Regions from separate parts of the Actinoallomurus acanthiterrae genome, predicted to be linked through region 3. Evidence: riboswitches for the same ligand, from Rfam matches in the RefSeq annotation. Region 3 holds a riboswitch; each other region holds the start of a gene.
The links. Region 3 has a riboswitch for thiamine pyrophosphate ahead of thiC (phosphomethylpyrimidine synthase ThiC). Riboswitches for the same ligand answer to the same signal wherever they lie in the genome.

Region 1 (7,256 bases), 7.7 Mb from region 3:
GCGCCGCCGCGAGCTCGCGGCGCATGCCCTGCGCGCTGACGCGCTCGGTGACGCGCTCGCTCGGGGACTCGACCGCCGGGTCGACGCCGGTCCTGGCGATGAGCCGCCAGAAGCGGTCCTCCGCCCGGTGGTGCCGTCCGACCAGGTGGGTGGCGATGCCGTAGAGCCAGGGCCGGGCGTTCGGGAACGCCAGGTCGTAGCGGTCCCGCTGCCGGAAGGCGATCAGGAACGTCTCGGCCATCAGATCGTCGGCCTCGTCGCGGCCGAGCCGCCGGGCGAGGTACCGGTGGATCGTCGCGTGATGCCGGTCGTACAGGGCCGCGAACCGCTCCGGTTCGCGCAGCGAGGCCTTGATCACCTCGGCGTCGGTCTCGGCGCTCACGGGCTTCTCGTCTCGGTCATGCGACCCTCTCGGGTGGGGGGTGTCACCTGTTGTTGCCGTAGCCGGTGACGCCGCTTCCCCGAGCGTCGCGTACGGGACGGATCAGCTCCTCCGGCGGCCCTTCTCCCGCCGTCTGAGCAGGGGTTTGCGCTCAGGGCGGAGGTGCGGGGCCGGATCCTGGCCGTTGACGACGGTGGGCTCGGCGGGCGGTTCGACGCCGGTGGCGCGCCGGAGGAGGGCCCACAGGTGCCCGTTGACGTCGGCGGCGCGTTCGAGGGTCAGCAGGTGCCCGGCGCCGGGGATCACCGCGAGCTCGGCGCCGGGGATCTCGGCGGCGAGGGCCTCGGCGTGCCGTACGGGCGTGATCAGGTCCCGGTCGCCGACCATGACGAGCACGGGCACGCGCCCGAGCGCGGGCAGCGCGGCCCGTTTGTCGTACGTGATGAGCTCCTTGTAGAAGTCGGCGATCACCTCGATGGGGACGGAGCTCATCAGCCGGGTGGTGACCTCGGCGACCTCCTTCGACACGCGGGCGCCGAACAGGTACGACCGGGTCAGCAGGAAGGACATCCCGCCGAGCGGTCGCCGGGCGGCGTCCACCAGCCGGGCCTGGTAGCGGAGCGTGGCCAGCGTGACGGGGACCATGCGGTGCAGGACGCGGGCCGTGCGCTCGGGCAGCCCGATCGTCACGGAGGACAGGTCGCCGGAGGAGGTCGCCGCGAGGAGCACGCCGGCGATTCGCTCGCCGAACAGCTCCGGGTGCGCCTCGGCGAGCCCGAGGATCGCCATACCGCCCATCGAGTGGCCGACCAGGACGACCGGCCCCTCCCGCGCGGTCGCCTCGAGCACCGAGTACAGATCGCGGCCCAGTTGGTCGATGGTGGCGTTCGGTGGATCCCCCCAGCCGGATCGGCCGTGCCCGCGGAGGTCCCAGAGCACGGCGCGGGCCCGGCCGCCCAGCGCGTCCCGCTGGATGTGCCAGCTGGTGGAGTTGAGCAGGAACCCGTGGCAGAAGACGACGGTCACCCTGGCCTCGGCGGCCTCCTGCACCTCGACGTGCAGCCGGACGCCGTCATCGGCGGTGATCGTCGGCGTCCGGAGATCCGGCTGCCCGACGTTCGGCCCCTCGGGAGATCCGTTCGGCCACCAGGTGTGCCTGCCCAGCACCTTGGTGATTTCCGTGAACGACATGGCCACCTCCGCCCGTTGCCGCTCCCAGCTCTTTACGGTGGCCCCTAACTCCAGTTTGGGTCATGGTGAAGGCATCGTCAAAGAGAGGGGCCGGATCGACGGAGCTCACAGCACGGACAGGTACGGGGTTCGGTCATCCGCCCGGGGCTGCCACGCCGAGCCGTCCGCCGTCCCGCTCGGTCATCCATCCAGTACGGGGCCTGCCACGGTGAGCCATCCGTCCTCCTCGGTGACCGTGGTCCCGAACGCGGCGCAGGCGGCGGCGAACCGCTTGTGGATCCAGGCGTGGTCGGCGCCGGTGGCGAGACGGGTACGGGCGTACTCGAGCGTCAGCGGAACGGCGGTAAGCCGGGCGATCCGGCGCCCCTCTAGTTTCACGTGGAACATGAGACCCAGATCGTTCCGCAATACCGGGTCCACGGCGTAGTCGTCGATGAGGTCGCCGAGGTCGTACAGGACACGGCCGCACACGCCGTGGAAGACATGCGCGGAGTGCCCGGCGACCAGGGTCGCCCCGGCGTCGACCAGCGCCCGCGCCGCCGCCCGTATGTGGCGGAGGGGTTCGGTGGTCATGTTCGGGCCCCAGTGCGCCAGCACGAGCACGAGGACCCCGTCGGCGGACAGCGCGTGGATCCGGTCGGTGAGCCAGGCCGGGACGTCGTGGCGTAGGTCGGCGTACGCGACCCCGGGCCGGTCGGCGCGGGCGGCGAAGTCGGGCGGATGGTCGGTGACGCCGAGGACGGCCACGCGCGAGTCCCCGAGGTCGAAGAGGGCGGGTTCCCGTGCCTGTGGCAGGTCGGGTCCCGCGCCGACGGCCCGGATGCCCGCGCGGGTCAGGTGCGCGAGCGTGTCCGTCAGAGCCTCGTGGCCGTAGTCCAGCGCGTGGTTGTTGGCCAGCGTCACGCCGTCGATCCCCAGGTCGGCGAGCGTGTCGACGGCTCGCGGCGGGGCGCGGAAGTGGAACGGTTTGCCGGGAGCCGGCCAGGGGTGGCCGCGCGCGGACAGACAGCACTCGAGGTTGATCAGCGACAGGTCGGCGGAGCGGAACATCCGCCGCACCTCGTCGGCGAACAGCCCGTACGGCCCGGACACGGCGATTCGCTCCGCGACCCCGCGTCCCAGCATCGTGTCGCCGCCCAGGGCGACGGTGATGGCCACGCCGGACTCCCCCCCATCAGGATCGCCGCGCGGGCCGCGCCGGGCCAAGGGCCGAAGGTCCCGCCCGACGACCGAGGCACGGCTCTCCCGGGCGGCCTGGCGGCGATGTTCTCCTGGGCGGCCTGGCGGCGATGTTCCCCCGCGCGGCCTGGCTGCGATGTTCTCCCGGGCTGCCTTGCGGCGACGTCCTCCTGGGCTGCCTTGCGGCGATCGTCCACAGCCTGTGGACGGAGCCGTACCCTGGGACCATGCCGGAGCTGCCGGAGGTGGAGTCCCTCGCCGCCTTCCTGCGCGAGCACGCCGTCGGGCGGGCGATCGCGCGGATCGACGTGGCCGCCATCTCATCGCTGAAGACGTACGATCCGCCGATCACCGCGCTGAACGGCCTGACCATCACCGGGGTCGCGCGCCACGGCAAGTTCATCGACCTGGACGTCGACGGCGTGCACCTGGTCATCCACCTGGCCCGGGCGGGCTGGCTGCGCTGGAAGGACGCGTTGCCGTCGGCGCCGCTTCGGCCGGGCAAGGGCCCGCTGGCCCTCCGGGTGCACCTCGACGACGGATCCGGGTTCGATCTGACCGAGGCGGGCACCCAGAAGAGGCTCGCGGTCTACGTCGTACGCGACGCCGCGGAGGTCCCGGGCGTGCGGTCGCTCGGCCCCGATCCGCTCGCCGACGGCTTCACCATGGACACGCTGAAGGGCATCCTCGACGGCCGGCGCACCCAGATCAAGGGACTGCTGCGCGACCAGAGCGTGATCGCCGGCATCGGTAACGCCTACTCCGACGAGGTCCTGCACGTGGCGCGGATGTCGCCGTTCAAGCTGGCGGCGAGCTTCACGGACGAGGACGTCGCGACGCTGTACGACGCGATCGTCCGCACGCTCGGCGATGCCGTCGAGCGCTCCCGCGGCCTGGCGGCCAAGGACCTCAAGGGCGAGAAGAAGGAGGGCCTGCGGGTGCACGGCCGGGCAGGTCAGAAGTGCCCGGTGTGCGGCGACACGATCAGAGAGGTGTCGTTCGCGGACTCCGCCCTGCAGTACTGCCCGACCTGCCAGACGGGCGGCAAGCCCCTGGCGGACCGCCGGATGTCCCGACTGCTCAAGTGAGCCGCGCGTCCACCCGGGTATGGACGCCGCCCTGGTCCGCGCTGCCGACGGCGACGCGAGCGGCGCATCCGGGGGCGAAAGGCACTATGGCGCGATCCCCGTGGACCGTGCTCGGCGGGCGGCCGCCGTCCTGGCAGGCCGCTGCCGTAAGCGGGGTCACTTCTCCTGGCAGGCCGCTGCCGTAAGGAAGCGGAGTCAGCCCTCCAGGCGGGCCGCCGTCGACCGTGTCAGCGGACGGCCGCGGCCCTGCCGGAGCGTCGGAGGTCCGTGCTCAGCGGACCGGCGGGTGCGGGCCGAACAGCAGGCCCAGGGTGCCCCACCGCTTGATCTCGCAGCCGTTCTTACGGCTGAAGGTCGAGTCGACCTTCTTGCCGTTCCACGTGCCGGTGACGGTCGCCGTCTCCGGGCCGCCGTAGATCTGGGTGCACATGACGTTCTTCGGCGTCGGCGCGAACGGGTCCTTGCCCGCCACACCCGCCGTGGCGAGGGCCGCGCACGCCTCCTTGGCCTTGGGCAGGTCGCCGCCGACGGGGTCGCAGGTGAGCGTGTGCGTCTTGGGCTGCGACGTCTGCGACTCGCGCACGGTGATGGTCAGCCGGGTCTTTCCCGCCTGCCCCGGCCCCGGCGTGGCCGATGATCCAGTGGTGGACGGTCCGCTCGGTTTGACCGTCGCGTTGTCCTGCCCGCTGCCGCAACCGCCCAGCAACAGGGCGGCGGCGGCGATGCCGGGGATGGCGACGGCCGCTGGTCCCAGTCTGGTTAGAGATTGCCTCATGACGATTCGACGCCGGGCGTCGGCTCGTGGTTCCGTTAACTTGTGAATGCTTTCAGGGACCAGGTTCCCGCGGTTGAGGTCGCCAAGGTTCCGGACGACGCATACCTCCTGGACGTGCGCGAACTGGACGAATGGCAGGCCGGGCACGCGCCTCGCGCGATCCACATCCCCCTCAGTCAGCTCGGCGCCCGCGCGTCCGAGGTGCCCACCGGCGATGACGTCTTCGTCATCTGCCGGTCGGGGGCCCGGTCGGCGTCGGTGGTCGCGGCGTTCAACAACGCCGGCTGGAAGACCGCGAACGTCTCGGGCGGCATGCACGCCTGGGTCGCGGCGGGCCGTCCGATGGTCAGTGAATCGGGCAGCGAGCCATACGTCGCCTGACCGAGGTACATTAACGGCGGAAAAGTTCAGACCTCGCGGGAGCTCGGGCGACGACCGGGCTGAGAGGGCGGCTACGCAGTGCCGCCGACCGCTCGAACCTGACCGGGTAATGCCGGCGTAGGGAGTGTGCCTTGAGCACTGCCGTCGACGAACGTCCACTCGACAACGAGGCCCCGTACACCCTCGACCAGCCCGCCCCCAGGGTCCTCAGCTTCTGGGACCAGAGCGCCTTCTGGGCCAACCTGGGCGTGAGCCTCCTCGCCTTCTCCGGCGCCTACTCGGTGCTCGCCCCGGACGCCCAAGGCAACCCCCGGCTGCCCATCGTCGGCGGGATCGTCGCCATGGTCGTCGGCACCGCGATCGGCGGGATCATGCTCGGGCTGGCGGCCGTGTCCGGCACCCGCGCCGGCGTCCCCGCGATGATGATGCTGCGCGGCCTGTTCGGGACGCGCCTCTCGTACGTCCCCACCGTGATGAACATCCTGCAGATGATCGGCTGGGGCACCTTCGAGCTGGTCACGATCGCGGGCGCGGCGAAGGAACTCGTCGGCGGCGGCCCGCACTGGGCGTACGTCATCGTCGCGGGCGTGGTCACGACCGTGCTGACCATCTGGCCGCTCGGCTCCGTCCGGGTCCTGCGCCGGTACGTCACCGCGGCGGTCGTCCTGGCCCTCGCCTACTTCTACGTGCAACTCGTCCGTCAGCCCCTGCCGAACCTCACCCACGGGTCGTGGAGCCACTTCTGGATCGGCGCGGACGCCGCGCTGGCCGTCTCCATCTCCTGGGTGCCCATGGCGGCCGACTACACGCGGCACTCCCGCTCCGAGCGGGCGTCGTTCGGCGCCGCGAGCGTGGCGTACGGGCTGACGCAGGTCGTCGCGTACGTCCTGGGCCTGCTGGCGCTCGCCCTGGTCGCCGGCGACTCGTCCAAGGTGTTCGGGCCGTTCCAGCACGTCGCCCTCGGCACGCTGTTCTTCGCGGTGTTCGTCCTGCGCGAGGTCGACCAGTCGTTCGCGAACGTCTACTCGACCGCGGTCTCGATCCAGAACCTCGTGCCCCGCGTGGACCGGCGGCTGCTCACCGTCACCCTGGGCGCCCTCACGACGCTGCTCGCCCTCGTCCTGAACATGGACAACTACTCGGGCTTCCTCACGCTGATCGGGTCGGTGTTCGTGCCGATGCTCGGCGTGCTGGCCGTGGACTTCTTCTGCTTCACCGGACGGCGCGGCTGGAACGTCTCCGACCGTGCGCCCGCCCGCTGGGGGATGGTCGTCGCGTGGGTGGCGGGCATCGCGACGTACCAGCTCATCAACCCCGGTCAGGTCGGGTGGTGGTCGCGGATGTGGACGCACGCGCAGAGCGCGCTGCACTTCACTCCGGCGGACTGGATGAGCGCCTCGCTCCTGTCCTTCGCCGTCGCGGCGGCGGTCACCGGCGCGATCGGTCTCATTCGCCGGTGAAACAGCCGGGAGATCGGTCGGGGTTGGCCGTGAGGTCGGTCGGGGTTGGCCGTGAGGTCGGTCGGGGTCGGCCGGGAGGTCGGTCGGGGTCGGTTGGTCGCGGGGTGAGCCGGTCGGGGCGAGCCGGTCGGGGAAGAACGCTGAATCGCACGTCACGGCGTCGTCGCGCCCGTCATGATGGGGGTACGGAGTGGCGGGAGGCGATCACGATGGCGCAGTGTGATCACGACTGGGTGCAGACCGCGCCCAACCAGAAACGATGCCGCAAGTGCGGATTGGTGCTGACCTTCGCATAGGGACGTGACGCGGGTGGCACTATGGGCCGCGTGAGCTCGTCTGACGCGATGATGCGGGCGGCGGTGGCATCCTCCGCCGACGCGATGATCGCGTTGGGGGCCGACCTGACCGTACGGCTGTGGAACCCCGCGGCCGAGCGGATGTTCGGCTGGACCGCGGAAGAGGTGCTGGGCCGGCCGCTGCGCGTCGTCCCCGAGGAGCACACCGCGGAGCACCGCGCCGTGCTCGAACGCGTCCGCGAGGGCGGCCACATCTCGTTCCTCACCCGGCGGCTGCACCGCGACGGCCGGCTGATCGACACGCGGGCGGTCGCCAGCGCCATGCGCGGCGAGGACGGTGAGTTCCTCGGCTGGATCGGTCTCTACCGCCCGGTGCGGGAGGACGAGGCCGTTCAGCACCAGACCGCCGAGCGCATCCGTCTCGTGCGGCGGCTCAACGACGTGGTGGCCGACCTCAACACCGAGCTGGAGCTCCCGGCGGTCCTCGACCGGGTCACGTCGGGT
Region 2 (7,256 bases), 3.1 Mb from region 3:
CGAGGGTCGAGACTGGCTTGACCAGGCCCTCGATGTTGAGGATCGGCGCGACGCCGCAAGAGTCAAGGCACTGGCGGTGAACGCCCATCTCGCCGTCATGCAGGGCGACATGCCGGCCGCACGGCGAGCTCTCGACGAAGGCTACGCCGTCGCGCTCGATGACATTGATGCGCTCGCACATCTTTGGCTCGCGCAAGGCGTGGCCGCCGTCTCCGGGGGCGACCCACAAGAGGGGATCGCACTACTGGAAAAGGTCCTGGCCACTTATCGCGGCGACACTGGCGCGCACCCCAGAAACATCTTGCTGATCACGTTCATGTCCATGTTCTTCTTGGCGTTGGCCGACATATTCGCCGACGATCATCGCACCGCCTCTTACGGTGCCAGATGCCAGGAGCTGGCCGAGAGCGTCGGCGCCGAGTGGTCGATGAGCTGGGGGATGTGGATCAGCGGCCTCGAACAATGGCGGAGCGGAGACATGCCGAGCGGCACCGCGATGCTTCAAGAGAGCCTTCGCCGGCAACGAGCACTCGATGATCGATGGGGGTCGACGTGGAATATCGAGGCACTCGCCTGGACTGCGGCGGCTTCCGGACAACACGAACGCGCGGTTCGCCTTCTTGGGATCGCGCAGAGGCTTCTGAAGACGAGTGGCGTGTCCCTCTTGGAGATGCTGCCGTTCGCCCAGGCACATGAGCGGTGCGAAGCGCAACTGCGATACGCGCTCGGAGACGACGATTTCGCGGCGGGCCTCCGATGCGGCATGGAATTCGACTTCGACTGCGCTTTCGCCTACGCGGTCGGCGAGGACGTGGTGGAGGCGGCGCCGACGGATGCCCCGCCGCCGAATCCGCTGACAGCCAGGGAGTGGCAGGTCGCCCAGTTGATCGGCAACGGCATGAGCAACAAAGAGATCGCCGACGTTCTCGTCATCGCTCAACGAACCGCCGAAGGTCACGTCGAACATATCTTGACGAAGCTCGACTTGACCTCTCGCGTGGGTATCGTGGCGTGGGTGGCGGACCAGGAGCCGGGCCCCGCTGATCAGAGCGCGAAGGGCTCCGACACGCACTAGAGCAGAACGACGCAGCCGCGCGACCGCAGCCGTTCGATCCAGCCGGGGAACCGGTCGAGCTTGGTCCAGCGCAGATCGAGCTTCTCCAGCCGGGGCAGGTCACCGAGCCCGTCCGGCAACTCCCGCAGCCGGGTGGCCCGCAGGTCCAGATGCGTGAGCCGCGTCAGCCGTACGATCGCCGCGGGCAGCCGGGTCAGCGGATTGTTCCGCAGGTCGAGGAGGCGCAGATCGCTCATTGCTCCGACCGACTCGGGCAGCTCGGTGATCCGGTTGTCGCGCAGGTGCAGCTCCCGCAACCGTACGAGCCGTCCGATCGAGCCCGGCAATCCGGTCAGCCGGTTGTCCTGGAGACGCAGCTCGTGCAGCGCGGCCATCCGGCCGATCGCGTCCGGAAGCGCGGTGAGACGGTTCCCGGCGAGGCTGAGGTAGCCGAGTCGGTCGAGCCGCCCCAGCGAGGCGGGCACGGACGTGAGCTCGTTGTCGCCGAGGTAGAGGTAGTCGGTGAGCCCGGTCAGGTCGCCGATGCTCTCTGGGATCCGGCGGAGCCGGTTGTGCGCGAGGTCGAGCATCCGCAGCGCGGTGAGCCGGCCGATGGCCTCGGGGATCTCGGCGATGGCGTTCTCGGCCAGGTTGAGCGAACGCAGCCCGGTGAGGCGCCACAGTGTCTCGGGAACCGAGGACAGCAGGTTGCCTCCGACGCTCAGGTGCCGCAGCGACGTCACATCGCCGAGCTCGGGCGGAAGCGCGGCGAGACGGTTCTTGTAGAGCAGCAGGGTCTCCAGCCGCGGGAACCGCGCGAGGTCCGCCGGAAGGCTCGTCAGGGCGTTCCCGTCGAGGTCGATGCGGCGCAGGGCGGTGAGCCCGCCGATCGACGACGGGAACGCGGCCAGGCCCGCTCCCGCCGTCACCAGCGCCACGGGAATTCCGTCCTCGTACCGCAGGTGATCGTCCTGGAGCGGATGTCCCGGACTCAACGGACCGGTTCGGCGGGGCGGACGCGGCCGCCGACCTCGATCAGTCCGTCTGGCTTCGGAACGGTCGAGATCTGCGAGCCACGCCCCTGGGTGACGGTGAGGGCCCGGCCGAGGCGGGCCGTCAGCAGCAGCGCCGCCGCACCCGTCGCCTCGTCCTCGGTGATGCCGTCATCACGTCCGGGAAAGGCCCGCGCCCGCACCCGCCCGGCCGCCTCGTCCTGCCACGCCCATGCGTAGATCCACTCCCCCTGCGGCGGCACCGGCAGCGCGTCGACCTCGGCGGCCGAACCGTACCGCCGCAGCGTGCGCGGCGGCACCCACTCCGCCGGCGCCTCGATCCAGGCCCACGCACCGTCCCGGCGGGCCCGGACCCGTCCGGCCGGGGTGATCAGCGCGGGTACGCCGAGCAGCCAGGCGGTGCCGACGCACGGATGCCCCGCGAACGGCATCCGCAGCGTCGGCGTGTAGATGTCGATGACGCCGCGCTCGGGGTCGTCGACGAACACCGTCTCGCTGAACCCCAGCTCTCGCGCGAAGGCCTGACGCTCGGCCTCCGAGGGGACGCCGGCCCCGTCGCGGACGACCCCGAGCTCGTTGCCGTGCCGGCCGTCAGGCCCGCAGAACACACGCAGTACGTCGTACTCGATCACCCGCGCAGTGAACCACACAGCCCCTCAGGACTCCGTCGGCCTCTGGACACCGACACCCGATGGCCGGCCCGTCAGCGACGATCCCGGGGCAGGAGCGCCGGACCTGAGGCGGCGGAGTTCCGTCGTGATGACCCAGGCGACGAGCAGGTCGATGGCCAGGTCGGACAGCGCCGCGAACTGGTTGATCGTGAACTTGAAGAACTGCCCGGCGAGGATGTCGAGCAGCACGGTGGCGTTGAACACCCGGAAGGCCGTCACGCGACCGCGGCGCAGCCGCCCCAGGCCGTACGCGCCCAGAGCGGTCGACACGACCGCGCAACAGGCAACGGCCGCGACCGCGCCTGTCTCCCGTTCTCCGGCGCTCGTCACAATGAAGTCGTCGGCGATCACTCCGGTGAGGGTCAGGGCCCCCTGTGCGACGAGGTAGCCGACGGCGACGCGGAGAACGACGCGGTGAGTGACCAGCCGCCCGACGACGGAACGGGCGCGGGCGACCGCCGTACGTACCGGGCGCGGGGCGGCAGGCCGCCGGTCGGGCGCCACCGCGAGGAGGTCTGACAGCGCGGCCCGAGCCTCATCGTCCACCTCCTCGATCAAACGCACCGCCGCGCGGCGTTCCTGCGGCGTCAGTCCCGAGGTGATCCCGGCCAGGGCAGCGGAGGCGGCGTTGGCCGTACGCTCGCGCGGGGTGAGCGATGTCCGTCCGCCGACCCACTGCGTGAGGATGACGAGCGCGGCGAAGGTGAGGTAGATGAGCCCGGCGGCCGGGCGGTAGAAGTAGCCGGTCTTGTTGACCAGCTTGCCGATCTCGTCGATGAACAGGCCGAAGCCCACGCCGCCCACCACCGTGGCCCACATCCGCGCCGACCGGCCGAGGAAGGCCACGGCGATGACCACGCCCGCCGCCATCAGCAGGCCGCCCCACAGGGCGTGGGCGATGTGCAGGTTCCCGCTGCCGACCTTGGGATAGCCGGCCTGCGCCAGACAGGCGCGGGTGACGAGCACGGTGGCGATCCCGGAGAGGACGAACCCCCGCAGATACGACGCCGCGTTCGCCGCCCGGACGAGCCCGAATCGGTGAATCGACACTCCGGTCTGTTCCCTCCGCATGGCCCGGTGATCGGAAGCGTGGACGCGGCGCCTCCCGATCTCTCCTCGACGGTTCACGCTACGGGCGCACCGGCACCCGAGACACTGCCGCCAGCCCCCGATCCGCACGTACGGACAGCCCCAGGTCCGACGCCGGGCCGTCACTGGTCCTTCGCTGCTGCCGTGAAGTGGCCGTGTCCCGGAGGATCGCAGCTCCCTACGCTCGGGCATGTGGGCCTGTCCTCGCCGACCAGGCCGTACGTAGGGAGCGTCCGTCGACGTTCGGCTTGCTCGACCCGGCAGGAGACCGATGATCACCATCCGCAAACTCGTTCCGTCCGACAGGGCCGCCTGGGAAGACCTGTTCCGCGGATACATCGACTTCTACGAGCGCGTGGAACCCGCCGAGATGTACGAGCAGGCGTGGCGCGAGTTCCTGGCGGACACGCGCATGCACGCCCTCGGCGCGACGCTGGACGGCCGGCTCGTCGGCATCGTGCACTTCCTCGCTCACGCCAGCACGTCGATTCCCAACGCCGACGTCTGCTACCTGCAGGACCTGTTCACCGCGCCGGAGGCCCGGGGCATGGGCGTGGGACGCGCCCTGATCGCGGCCGTGACCGACTGGGCCAAGACCCACGACTGCGCCCGGGTGTACTGGCACACCCACGAGTCGAACGCGACGGCGCGGCGCCTGTACGACCAGGTGGCCGAGAACCGTGGCTTCATCCAGTACCGGATCGACCTCCCACGCTAGGTGCGCGCGCTCAACGGGCGCCGACCGTCCGTACGTGAGCGCCACCGACCCGCAGGGCGGTGGCGGCGGGTGGTCATGACCGGCCGGTTGTTGTTACGGTCGGCGGTGACGCGGGGTGCCCGGGGCGTATCCGGGCTGAGATCACACCCGTCGAACCTGATCTAGTTCGGACTAGCGAAGGGACGTCACCGGTGACTCCTGGTGTTGCTCGAACGTCCTCGTCGCGCCGTCCGGTGACCGCTGAGAGGACCCGATGTTCTGCGACGACGTGTGGAAGCGCTCGGCCCGCCTGATCCGCGCGATCCACGAGCACCCGTTCAACACCGCCCTCAGCGCCGGCACGCTCGACCGTGAACGGTTCGCGTTCTACATCGTGCAGGACGCCCGCTACCTAGAGGCGTTCTCCCGGGCGCTCGCGGTCGCGTCCGCCCGGGCCACCGACACCGAGGACGCCGTCTTCTTCGCCGAGAGCGCGCACGCAGCGCTGGCGGCGGAGCGTACGCTGCACGCCGGCTACATCGAGGAGTTCGGACTGACCGCCGACGACCTGGCGGGCATCGACACCTCCCCCACTTGCCTCGGCTATTCGTCGTTCCTCCAGGCGACGGCCCTCGCCGACCCGTATCCGGTGCTCGCGGCGGCCGTGCTGCCGTGCTTCTGGGTGTATCAGGACGTCGGCAAGGCCCTGCTCGAGAACACGGCGGGCGTCGAGGACCACCCCTACCGCGCCTGGATCGCGACCTACTCCGACCCGGCCTTCGCCGAATCGACCGAACGCGCCAAGGACATCACCGACCGCCTGGCGGCGACGACCGACGCGGCCACACGAGAGAGCATGACCCGCGCCTTCTTCCGCGCTACCGAGTACGAGTGGATGTTCTGGGACAGCGCCTGGCGCCGCGAAACCTGGCCCACCTCACAGTGGCTCACCTGATTCGCGCTCCCCGTTCAGGAACCCATCGCGTTGATCTCGTCGTCCGTGAGGACGCCTGTGAACGCCTGAACGTCATCGATCCCACCTGGCCAGAAGTCGGTTGCGGCGCCTTTGGCCTTCGCCGCGCCGATGTCGAATCGGCCGCCCGCGTTCCAGGGCACTGCGATGGAGGTCTGCGCCGCACGATCGCCGTCCACGTACAGACGGATCTTTTTCGCCGCCGGGTCGTAGACGCCCACGAGGTGATGCCACTGCCCGTCGACCATGGCCGGATTCACGCTGTACGTGTCGGTGGACGTCGCGCCATCGGTGTCGGCCGCCGAGATTCCGAACGACCAGTAGCCGGTACCGTCGACCACCCGATAGCCGAGCCGGAAAGCGCTTCGGCGGGAACCGTTCTGCGCCAGCGCGGTCGCATCCCCACTGGGAGTCTTGGCGAGCCGAACCCACGCCGCGACCGTGAAACCGCTGTCCGTCCGAAGAACCGGGCCGGTCGTCACGGCGTGTTCCTTCTTCGCGTCGTCGAGGTCGAGCGCACCGCCGATCTTTCCGTCGGCGGTCCAGGCGTCGGCAGAGTTGAGCGTGGCATCGTGGGCGCGTCCGCTGGAGTCCGTGACGGTGGTTCCGGAACCACCGTCGCCGGGCCAGTACCCCTCCCGTACGACCGGCCGGTTCGCCAGATCCGCGATGCCACCGGTCGAGCCCTCGATGCCGTCGGGCTCGGTTCCGAACACGACACGGTCGTAGATTCGGACGTCGTCGAGATCGCCGTGGAAGGGGTTGCGGAAAGCGCTCTTCTCCAGGACCCTCCCGATCTGCAAGGCCCCCGTCGCGTCCCACGGCGAGGTGACCGACGCCCGGCCGGACTGCGGAGCGCCGTCGACGTAGAAAGTCAACTGTCGGCTCGGCGCGTCGTAAGCCCCTGCGAGGTGCGTCCACCTGTTCAGCCGGGCGGGCGCGTCCGCGACCACAGGCACCTCGACCGCGCCGTCGGCATCGGCCGAGTGCCGGCTGAACACCCAGGTCTTGTACGACGGCGAGTAATAGATCTGGAACCCACTGGCCCTACTGCCCGCCTGGCTCACCGCCGTCGAATAGTGGGTGGCATCGGCCAGTCGTGCCCATACGGATACGGTGAAGCTCTTGTCCGTGTGCACCGCGGACGACGCCGTGGCCGCGTGGTCACCGTTGCCGTTCAGACGGAGCGCCTGATCGACCCGGCCGGAGACTCCCGGCGTACCGCCGACCAACGTCGCGGTGTTGTGGCCCGCAGAATCGACCAGATCCGTGCCACGTGCCTCGTCGAGTTTCCACCGACTCACCGGGCCTGCGGGTGAAGCGAGGCGGAATTCGAAGATTCCGGGGTTGAGGCTACGGTTGTTCGCCTGGTCGTAGCTGAATACGTACAAGCGGTAGCTGATGTCCTGCGTGAAGGGCACGGTAAGGGTCACCTTCGCCGTGCCGTCGGCGTCGGCCGTCACGGACGGCGCGCCTCCGGCTCCGGCCTCCGTCTCGTCGTTCCACGCGTATTGGTACCTGGTCACGCCGGTGGCGCCGTTCGGGGCGAATGTGAACGTCGCCGTTCGCCCGATCGCGTCGTTGCTCTCTCCTGAGTCGAGATCCTTCAGGTCGGACGTGACACTGGGTGCCGACTCCGGCACGGACATGTGTACGCCGCTCGGCCTCGCGGTCACCGCCGCGTCGGCGGTGACGCCGTTCGCGACCGACAGCAGTGACATTGCCAGGACGACTCCGAGCACGCCCGTTGCCATCTTCA
Region 3 (7,256 bases):
CAGCGTGGGGACTGGGCGGGAGGAGCCGAGGCCGAAGTTGCGCCCGGCGACCAGGATGTCGCCGGGCCGGACCTCGTCGGTCCAGCCGGAGCGCAGCTCGTAGAACACGTGCCTGGCGGCCTCGGGGGCGGGGAGCTTCATTGCGAAGGCGGGATACATGGCGTCGGTGGTGACGGAGTCGCCGACCACCCATACGCGGCCTTCGAACTCTTCCTTCATCAGGACATCTCCGTTCTGGGGTCGGTGATGCGCCCGGTGAGCGCGGAGGCGGCGACGGTCGCCGGGGACGCCATGTAGATCTCGGCGTCCGGGCTGCCCATGCGGCCCTTGAAGTTGCGGGTGCTCGCGGTCAGGCAGACCTCGCCTTCGGCGATGACTCCCATGTGGTAACCGAAACAGGCACCGCAGGTGGAGTTGGTGACCACCGCGCCGGCGTCGGCGAGCGCCTGGACGTAGCCCAGCCGGACCGCGTCGCGGTACACCTGTTGGGACGCCGGGGTGACCAGCAGCCGCACGCCCGGCGCGACCTGGCGCCCGCGCAGCACCTCGGCGGCGACGCGCAGGTCGTCGAGCTGGCCGTTGGCGCAGGAGCCGATGAAGCATTGGTCGACCTTCCGCCGCTCCACCCGCGAGACGGGCACGGCGTTGCCGCTGACCGTCCCGGGCCGCGCGACGTACGGTTCGAGCGCCGACAGGTCGATCTCGCGGATGTCGGCGTAGGAGGCGTCGGGGTCGGGGGCGGCCGGGGTGTACGGGCGGTCGGTGTGCTCGTCGAGGAACGTCCGGCAGACGTCGTCGACGCCGAAGGTGGAGAAATCCGCGGAGATCTCCGCGCCCTGGGTGGCGATCGTACGGCGGTCGCTCATCGGAAGAGAGGCGAGGCCGGGGCCGCCGTACTCGAGGTTGTGGTTCGTGGCGTCGCCGTAGACGCCGGCGATGTGAAGGAAGACGTCCTTGCCGCTGACGGCACTGGGCTTCTCGCCGACGAGTTCGTACCGGATCGTCGGCGCGACGGAGAACCAGGTCTTGCCGGTGCAGAGGATGGAGTAGACCTCGGCGGGGCCCAGGCCCTGGGCGACGGCGTTGTAGGCGCCGGCGGCGCAGGTGTGCGAGTCGGTGCAGGCGAGGACCTCGCCTGGCCGGGCCAGGCCGTTCTCGGCGATCACCTGGTGGCAGATGCCGTGCCGTCCGATGTCGAAGAACCTGGTGATGTCGAAGTCCTCGGCGAACCGGCGCGCCCGCGGGCCGGCAGCGGCGTCGTGCACGGTCGGCGCAGGCACGGCGTGGTCCATGACGACCGCGACCTTCTCGGGGTCGGCGATGCGCAGCGGCTGCACCCAGGCCGTGGCGAACTGCAGGTCGATGAGGACGGTCATGTCCACATCGCATACGACGGTCTGCCCGGTGCGGACGCGGTCCAGGCCGGCCGACCTGGCGAGGATCTTCTCGATCATGGTCATGCCCATGCGGCTTCTCCTTCGTGCCGGTCGCGGTAACGCTCGCCGAGGATGGACCAGTCGCGCAGGCCGAGGAGTTCGAAGAAGCCCTCCGGACCGGCGGGCACGAGCGGCCCGGGGTCGATGCCACGCAAAGCGGCCAGCGAGGACAGCATCGCGGCGGTGCCGGCGCCGAGCGCCGCTCCGGGATGGATGGCGATCCGGTAGCCGAGCGCGGCGAGCCGCTCGGCGGGAGTGTCGGAAGTGAGCCCGCCCTGCACCATGTTGATCAGCAACGGGGCGTCGACCTCGCGGGCGATTCGTTCGATCTCGGCGAGGCTCTCCGGCGCCTCGACGAAGATCATGTCCGCGCCGGCCTCCGCATAGTGGTTCGCCCGTTCGATCGCCGCGTCGAGGCCGAGTGGCCCGCGCGCGTCCGTACGGGCGATGATCACCAGGTCGTCATCCGTGCGGGCGTCGAGGGCGGCCCGGAGTTTCGCGAGGTACCCCCCGGCCCCGATCAGCTCCTTGTCTGGCAGGTGGCCGCAGCGCTTGGGAAACGCCTGGTCCTCCAGGTGCAGGGCAGCGACTCCGGCGCGTTCGAGCTGGCGGACGGTGCGCACGACGTTGAGCGGCGCGCCGTACCCGGTGTCGGCGTCGGCGATCAGCGGGACGTCGCCGAGCACGCCGGTGATCATGCGGGCCCGCTCGGCCATCTCGCTCTGCCGCGCCCGGAACGTCGCCACGCGCCGCTCGAACCGCGGCGGGAGAAGGCCGACGACGCGCCGGGCGGGCCGGCGCTTTCGGCGCGGCCCCGGCTGTCGCGCCCGCCGATGCTCGGGCGGACGGTCCTGGCCTGCCTGATCCAGACGCTCGGCCCGGTCGGATTTTACGGGTTCGCCTCCATCGCGCCGCTCGTGCTGCTGCACAAGGGCTTCGATGTCGCGCACTCCCTCGGCTACACGGCACTGACCGCGCTCGGCTACCCAATCGGGTCGCTCCTGCTCATGCCGATCGCCGACCGCGTCCAGCGCCGTACCCTGACGATCGTCTCGTCCATGGGCGTCGCCGTCGTGGGCACGGTGTTCGGCATGGCGAGCAGCGGGTGGCTCGTGGTCGTCGCCGGCACGCTCACCGCGCTGCTCAGTGTCATCCAGGCGACGGTTTCCCGAACCTACAGCGCGGAACTGTTCCCCACAGCCGTCCGCAGCACCGTCATCGGCCGTTCCTACGCACTCTCCCGCCTCGTGGCGGCGGTCCTGCCGTTCGTATCCCTGACCGCACTGTACGCACTAGGGGCTGCGGCGCTGTACCTTCTGTGCGCGGCGCTGATCACTCTGATGAGCCTCAGCGTCGCCCTTCTCGGCCCCAAGACCAACGACGTCCGGCTGGAGGCCATCTGATCGCCGAGCCGGCGGAGGGTGGCCGCCGCGCCCTGAGACTTCCCGCTGGAACGCAATGCGACTCCGGGCGCAGATGCCATGCCGCTCAAGCCCGACCCTCCCGCACATTGGTTCAACGTCGGGCCATTCGGTGTCGCGGCCGGTTGCTGACGGTCTCGCTCCGAGAAGTGTGCCTTATCCCTCCGTCAAGGGCAGGTAGATGCGGCCGCCTCGTTGGGCGAACTCCTCGGCCTTCTCCCGCATTCCGGCGGTCAGAGCTTCACTTTCGGGCATGCCGTGCTCTTCAGCGTAGGCACGCACATCTCGGGTGATCTTCATGGAGCAGAAGTGCGGACCGCACATCGAGCAGAAATGCGCGGTCTTCGCCGGTGCGGCAGGGAGGGTCTCATCATGGAATGACCGCGCGGTGTCCGGGTCGAGGGAGAGGTTGAACTGATCCTCCCACCGGAAGTCGAAGCGAGCGTCGGACAACGCGTCATCCCATGCCTGCGCTCCGGGATGTCCCTTGGCCAGATCGGCGGCATGCGCTGCGATCTTGTAGGCGATCACACCCGCCTTCACGTCGTCGCGATCAGGAAGGCCCAGGTGTTCTTTCGGCGTGACGTAGCACAGCATCGCGGTGCCATACCAGCCGATCATCGCCGCGCCGATGGCCGAGGTGATGTGGTCGTAGCCGGGCGCGATGTCGGTGGTCAGTGGTCCCAGCGTGTAGAACGGCGCCTCGGAGCACAGTTCCATCTGCAGGTCGACGTTCTCCTTGATCTTATGCATGGGAACGTGGCCGGGCCCTTCGATCATCACCTGGCAGTCGTACTCCCACGCGACGTTCGTCAATTCTCCCAGCGTCCGCAACTCCGCGAGCTGCGCTTCATCGTTGGCGTCATAGATGGAGCCGGGCCGCAGCCCGTCGCCGAGAGAGAAGGTCACGTCATAGGAAGCGAAGATCTCACACAACTCACCGAAGTGGGTGTAGATGAAGTTCTCCTCGTGGTGGGCGAGGCACCAGGCAGCGAGGATCGACCCGCCGCGTGAGACGATTCCCGTCTTGCGGCGGGCCGTCAGCGGCACGTGCGCCAGCCGGACGCCGGCGTGCACGGTCATGTAGTCCACGCCTTGTTCACACTGTTCGATCACCGTGTCACGGAAGACCTCCCACGACAGTGCCTCCGGCCGGCCGCCGACCTTTTCCAGCGCCTGGTAAATCGGAACAGTGCCGACCGGCACCGGAGAGTTACGAAGGATCCACTCGCGGGTCTCGTGGATCCGCCGGCCCGTCGACAGATCCATGATCGTGTCAGCGCCCCAGCGGGTCGCCCAGCGCATCTTCTCGACCTCTTCGTCGATCGAGGAGCCGACGGCCGAGTTGCCGATGTTGGCGTTGATCTTCACCAGGAAGTTCCGGCCGATGATCATCGGCTCGCTCTCCGGGTGGTTCACGTTGGCGGGCAGGACCGCCCGGCCACGGGCCAGTTCGTCCTGCACGAACTCGGGAGTGACGCCCTCGCGCACGGCGACGAACTCCATCTCCGGGGTGATCTCGCCGCGCCGGGCGCGTGCTCGTTGGGTGATGCCGCCGGCTCGCTCGGTGCCGGGGGAACGCCACGCGGTTCGCAACTTCGGCAGGCCACGGTTCAGGTCGGCGACGTATCCCGGATCGGTGTACGGCCCTGAAGTGTCATAGAGCACGACCACAGAGCCGTTGGTGAGGTGCACCTCGCGCATCGGCACCCGGATGTCCGGCTGCGAGCCGGTGAGATAGGTCTTACGGGCATGTGAGGCCATCGAACAACTCCCTACGCCGGCATTACCCGGTCAGGTTCTAGCGGTCGGTGGCCGCGTCAGCCGCCCTCTCAGCCCGGTGCGCCGGGCTCCCGCGTTCGTCGTGCCGACCCTAACCCGAAACGGCCTCCTCGCCGCAACCCCGGGTCATGAAGTAACGACGTTGCGGTTGTACGGTCCGCGGATTGCTAACCGACAGGAAACGATGGGGTCTGACAAGCAATCGCTGATCACCGTGCAACGTGATCAAACCCAGCACAGACAGCCACTCGCAATGCGCCTGACCTGCGGAAACGCTAGCGGACCGGCAATCCGGTGACCGTGCGGCCGATGACGAGGCGCTGGATCTCCGACGTGCCCTCGAAGATGGTGAATATCTTGCTATCGCGGTGCCAGCGCTCGACGGGATAGTCGCGGGTGTAGCCGTTGCCGCCGAGGATCTGGATGGCCTCCTCGGTGACTCGTACGGCGGTCTCGCCGGCGTGGAGTTTGGCCATCGAGCCTTCGGCGCTGGCGAACTCCTTGCCGTTGCGCGCCATCCAGGCGGCGCGCCAGACGAGGAGGCGGGAGGCGTCGATCTGGGTCTTCATGTCGGCGAGTTTGAAGGCGACGGCCTGGAAGTCACCGATCTTCTTGCCGAACTGCTCGCGCTCGCGGGCGTAGTCGACGGCGTATTCGTACGCCGCGCGGGCGATGCCGACGGCCATGGCGCCGACGGTGGGGCGGGAGGCCTCGAAGGTGCGCAGGGCGGCCTGGCCGGCGGCGCGCTTGCCCTCGCGGACGCGGGCGAGTCGCTCGTCGAGCCGGTCCTTGCCGCCGACGAGGCAGGAGCCCGGCACGCGCACGTTGTCGAGGATGACTTCGGCGGTGTGGGAGGCGCGGATGCCGTGCTTCTTGAACTTCTGGCCCTGGGACAGGCCGGGGTTGCCGGGCGGCACGATGAAGTTGGCCTGGCCGCGGGTGCCGAGCTCGGGGTCGACGGAGGCGACGACGACGTGAACGTTGGCGATGCCGCCGTTCGTGGCCCACGTCTTGGTGCCGTTGATCACCCACTCGTCCTTGGCCTCGTCGTACTCCGCCCGGGTGCGGATCGAGCCGACGTCGGAGCCGGCGTCGGGTTCTGAGGCGCAGAACGCGCCGAGTTTGATGTCGTCGGCGGTGCCGAACATCTGCGGGATCCACTCGCCGATCTGCTCGGGCAGGCCGGTGGCGGCGACGGACACGGCCGCCAGGCCGGAGCCGACGAGGGACAAGCCGATGCCGCCGTCTCCCCAGAACAGCTCCTCGAACGCGACCGGGATGCCGAGGCCGGACGGCTCCATCCACTGCTCGGCGAAGAAGTCGAGGGAGTACAGCCCGATCTTGGCCGCCTCCTGGAGGATCGGCCAGGGCGTCTCCTCGCGCTCGTCCCACTCCTGGCCGGCGGGGCGGATGACGTCTCTGGCGAACTCGTGGACCCACTCCTGGACCGCCCGTACATCCTCGTTCAGCTCGAGTGAGAAGGCCGGGGCGCCGTCGTCCGACATGTTTCCTCCGTTCACGGCCGGCCCGGGCGGCGGGCACGCTATTGGACCCGTTGTCCAGCTCACCCTAGCGGCCGGAGTGCTACCGGCGGTAACAGGGTGGCAAGTGTCACATTACGCCCGGAAGGAGATTGACTTCGTGCCATGAGAGTCACGAGGCTGTAACAAGCGGTACCGTCTGTACGAGGTAAGAGGTAACTTATTTCGCAATCTGCCCCCGTGGCCCTGGTCGCCCGATAGAACGGGAGTCTGAGTGGGTCTGCCCGGTTCCCCCCGCCGTCGGGACGCCCGCCCCACCCGAGTGCTCGCCTTCGGCGCGGCCGTCCTGGCCGTCGTCCTGGTCGCCGCGCTTGCCGCCGTCTTCTGGCCCAGTGGCGAGCAGACGCACGTCACCGCCTACTTCGAGCGCGCCACCGGTGTCTACCGCGGCACCGAGGTCCGCGTGCTCGGCGTGAAGGTCGGCAAGGTCACCAGCGTGACGCCCAAGGGCAACATGGTCGAGATCGGGATGGCGTACGACGCCAAGCGCAAGATCCCCGCGAACGCCCAGGCCGTCATCATCGTTCCGTCGCTGGTCGCCGACCGGTACATCCAGTTCACGCCGGTCTATCGAGGCGGGGCGGCCCTCAAGAACGGCGCCACGCTGTCGCTGTCGAGCACGGCGGTGCCGGTCGAACTCGACGACGCGAACCAGTCGGTCAACGATCTGGCCAAGGCCCTCGGACCCCAGGGCGCCAACGCCAACGGCGCGCTGTCGCGGCTGCTGAAGTCGAGCGCGCAGACCCTCAACGGGCAGGGCGAGAATTTCAAGCAGACCCTCCAGGACCTCTCCGAGGTCAGCCGGATCCTCGCCGACAACCGCGGCGACGCCAGCCAGACCGTACGCAACCTCGCGAAGATCACCCAGGCGATGGCCGCGAGTGACCGGCAGATCCGGGCGTTCTCGGAGAACCTCGCGACCGTCTCCGGCACGCTCAACGCGGAACGGACCGAGCTGCGGGCCGCGCTGAAGAGCCTCACGGTGGCGCTGCAGGAGGTCTCGGCGTTCGTCAAGGAGAACAAGACGCAGATCGCCGCGAACGTCCAGGGTCTCGCGCAGGTGACCGGCATCCTCG

Region 1: it holds a riboswitch for thiamine pyrophosphate, as region 3 does, so the genes downstream of both, ACYVF7_RS58835 (purine-cytosine permease family protein) here and thiC (phosphomethylpyrimidine synthase ThiC) in region 3, are expected to answer to the same signal.
Region 2: it holds a riboswitch for thiamine pyrophosphate, as region 3 does, so the genes downstream of both, tenA (thiaminase II) here and thiC (phosphomethylpyrimidine synthase ThiC) in region 3, are expected to answer to the same signal.

What each region holds. Positions count from the first base shown of each region.
Region 1 is NZ_BAAHCO010000001.1:12,457,965-12,465,220, reverse strand. Features, by position in the region: gene ACYVF7_RS58865 (RNA polymerase sigma factor) at 1-382, opposite strand, end outside; gene ACYVF7_RS58860 (alpha/beta fold hydrolase) at 485-1,573, opposite strand; gene ACYVF7_RS58855 (CapA family protein) at 1,754-2,731, opposite strand; gene ACYVF7_RS58850 (Fpg/Nei family DNA glycosylase) at 2,980-3,840, shown strand; gene ACYVF7_RS58845 (SSI family serine proteinase inhibitor) at 4,112-4,615, opposite strand; gene ACYVF7_RS58840 (rhodanese-like domain-containing protein) at 4,658-4,996, shown strand; TPP riboswitch at 5,022-5,137, shown strand; gene ACYVF7_RS58835 (purine-cytosine permease family protein) at 5,128-6,456, shown strand; gene ACYVF7_RS58830 (sensor histidine kinase) at 6,774-7,256, shown strand, end outside.
Region 2 is NZ_BAAHCO010000001.1:7,769,734-7,776,989, forward strand. Features, by position in the region: gene ACYVF7_RS36635 (ATP-binding protein) at 1-1,075, shown strand, start outside; gene ACYVF7_RS36640 (leucine-rich repeat domain-containing protein) at 1,072-1,992, opposite strand; gene ACYVF7_RS36645 (PhzF family phenazine biosynthesis protein) at 2,046-2,699, opposite strand; gene ACYVF7_RS36650 (hypothetical protein) at 2,724-3,788, opposite strand; gene ACYVF7_RS36655 (GNAT family N-acetyltransferase) at 4,099-4,545, shown strand; TPP riboswitch at 4,647-4,745, shown strand; gene tenA (thiaminase II) at 4,799-5,479, shown strand; gene ACYVF7_RS36665 (LamG domain-containing protein) at 5,494-7,256, opposite strand, start outside.
Region 3 is NZ_BAAHCO010000001.1:4,719,162-4,726,417, reverse strand. Features, by position in the region: gene ACYVF7_RS22710 (LeuD/DmdB family oxidoreductase small subunit) at 1-219, opposite strand, end outside; gene ACYVF7_RS22705 (3-isopropylmalate dehydratase large subunit) at 219-1,466, opposite strand; gene ACYVF7_RS22700 (isocitrate lyase/PEP mutase family protein) at 1,457-2,182, opposite strand; gene ACYVF7_RS22695 (MFS transporter) at 2,270-2,839, shown strand; gene thiC (phosphomethylpyrimidine synthase ThiC) at 3,014-4,621, opposite strand; TPP riboswitch at 4,610-4,724, opposite strand; gene ACYVF7_RS22685 (acyl-CoA dehydrogenase family protein) at 4,915-6,144, opposite strand; gene ACYVF7_RS22680 (MCE family protein) at 6,395-7,256, shown strand, end outside.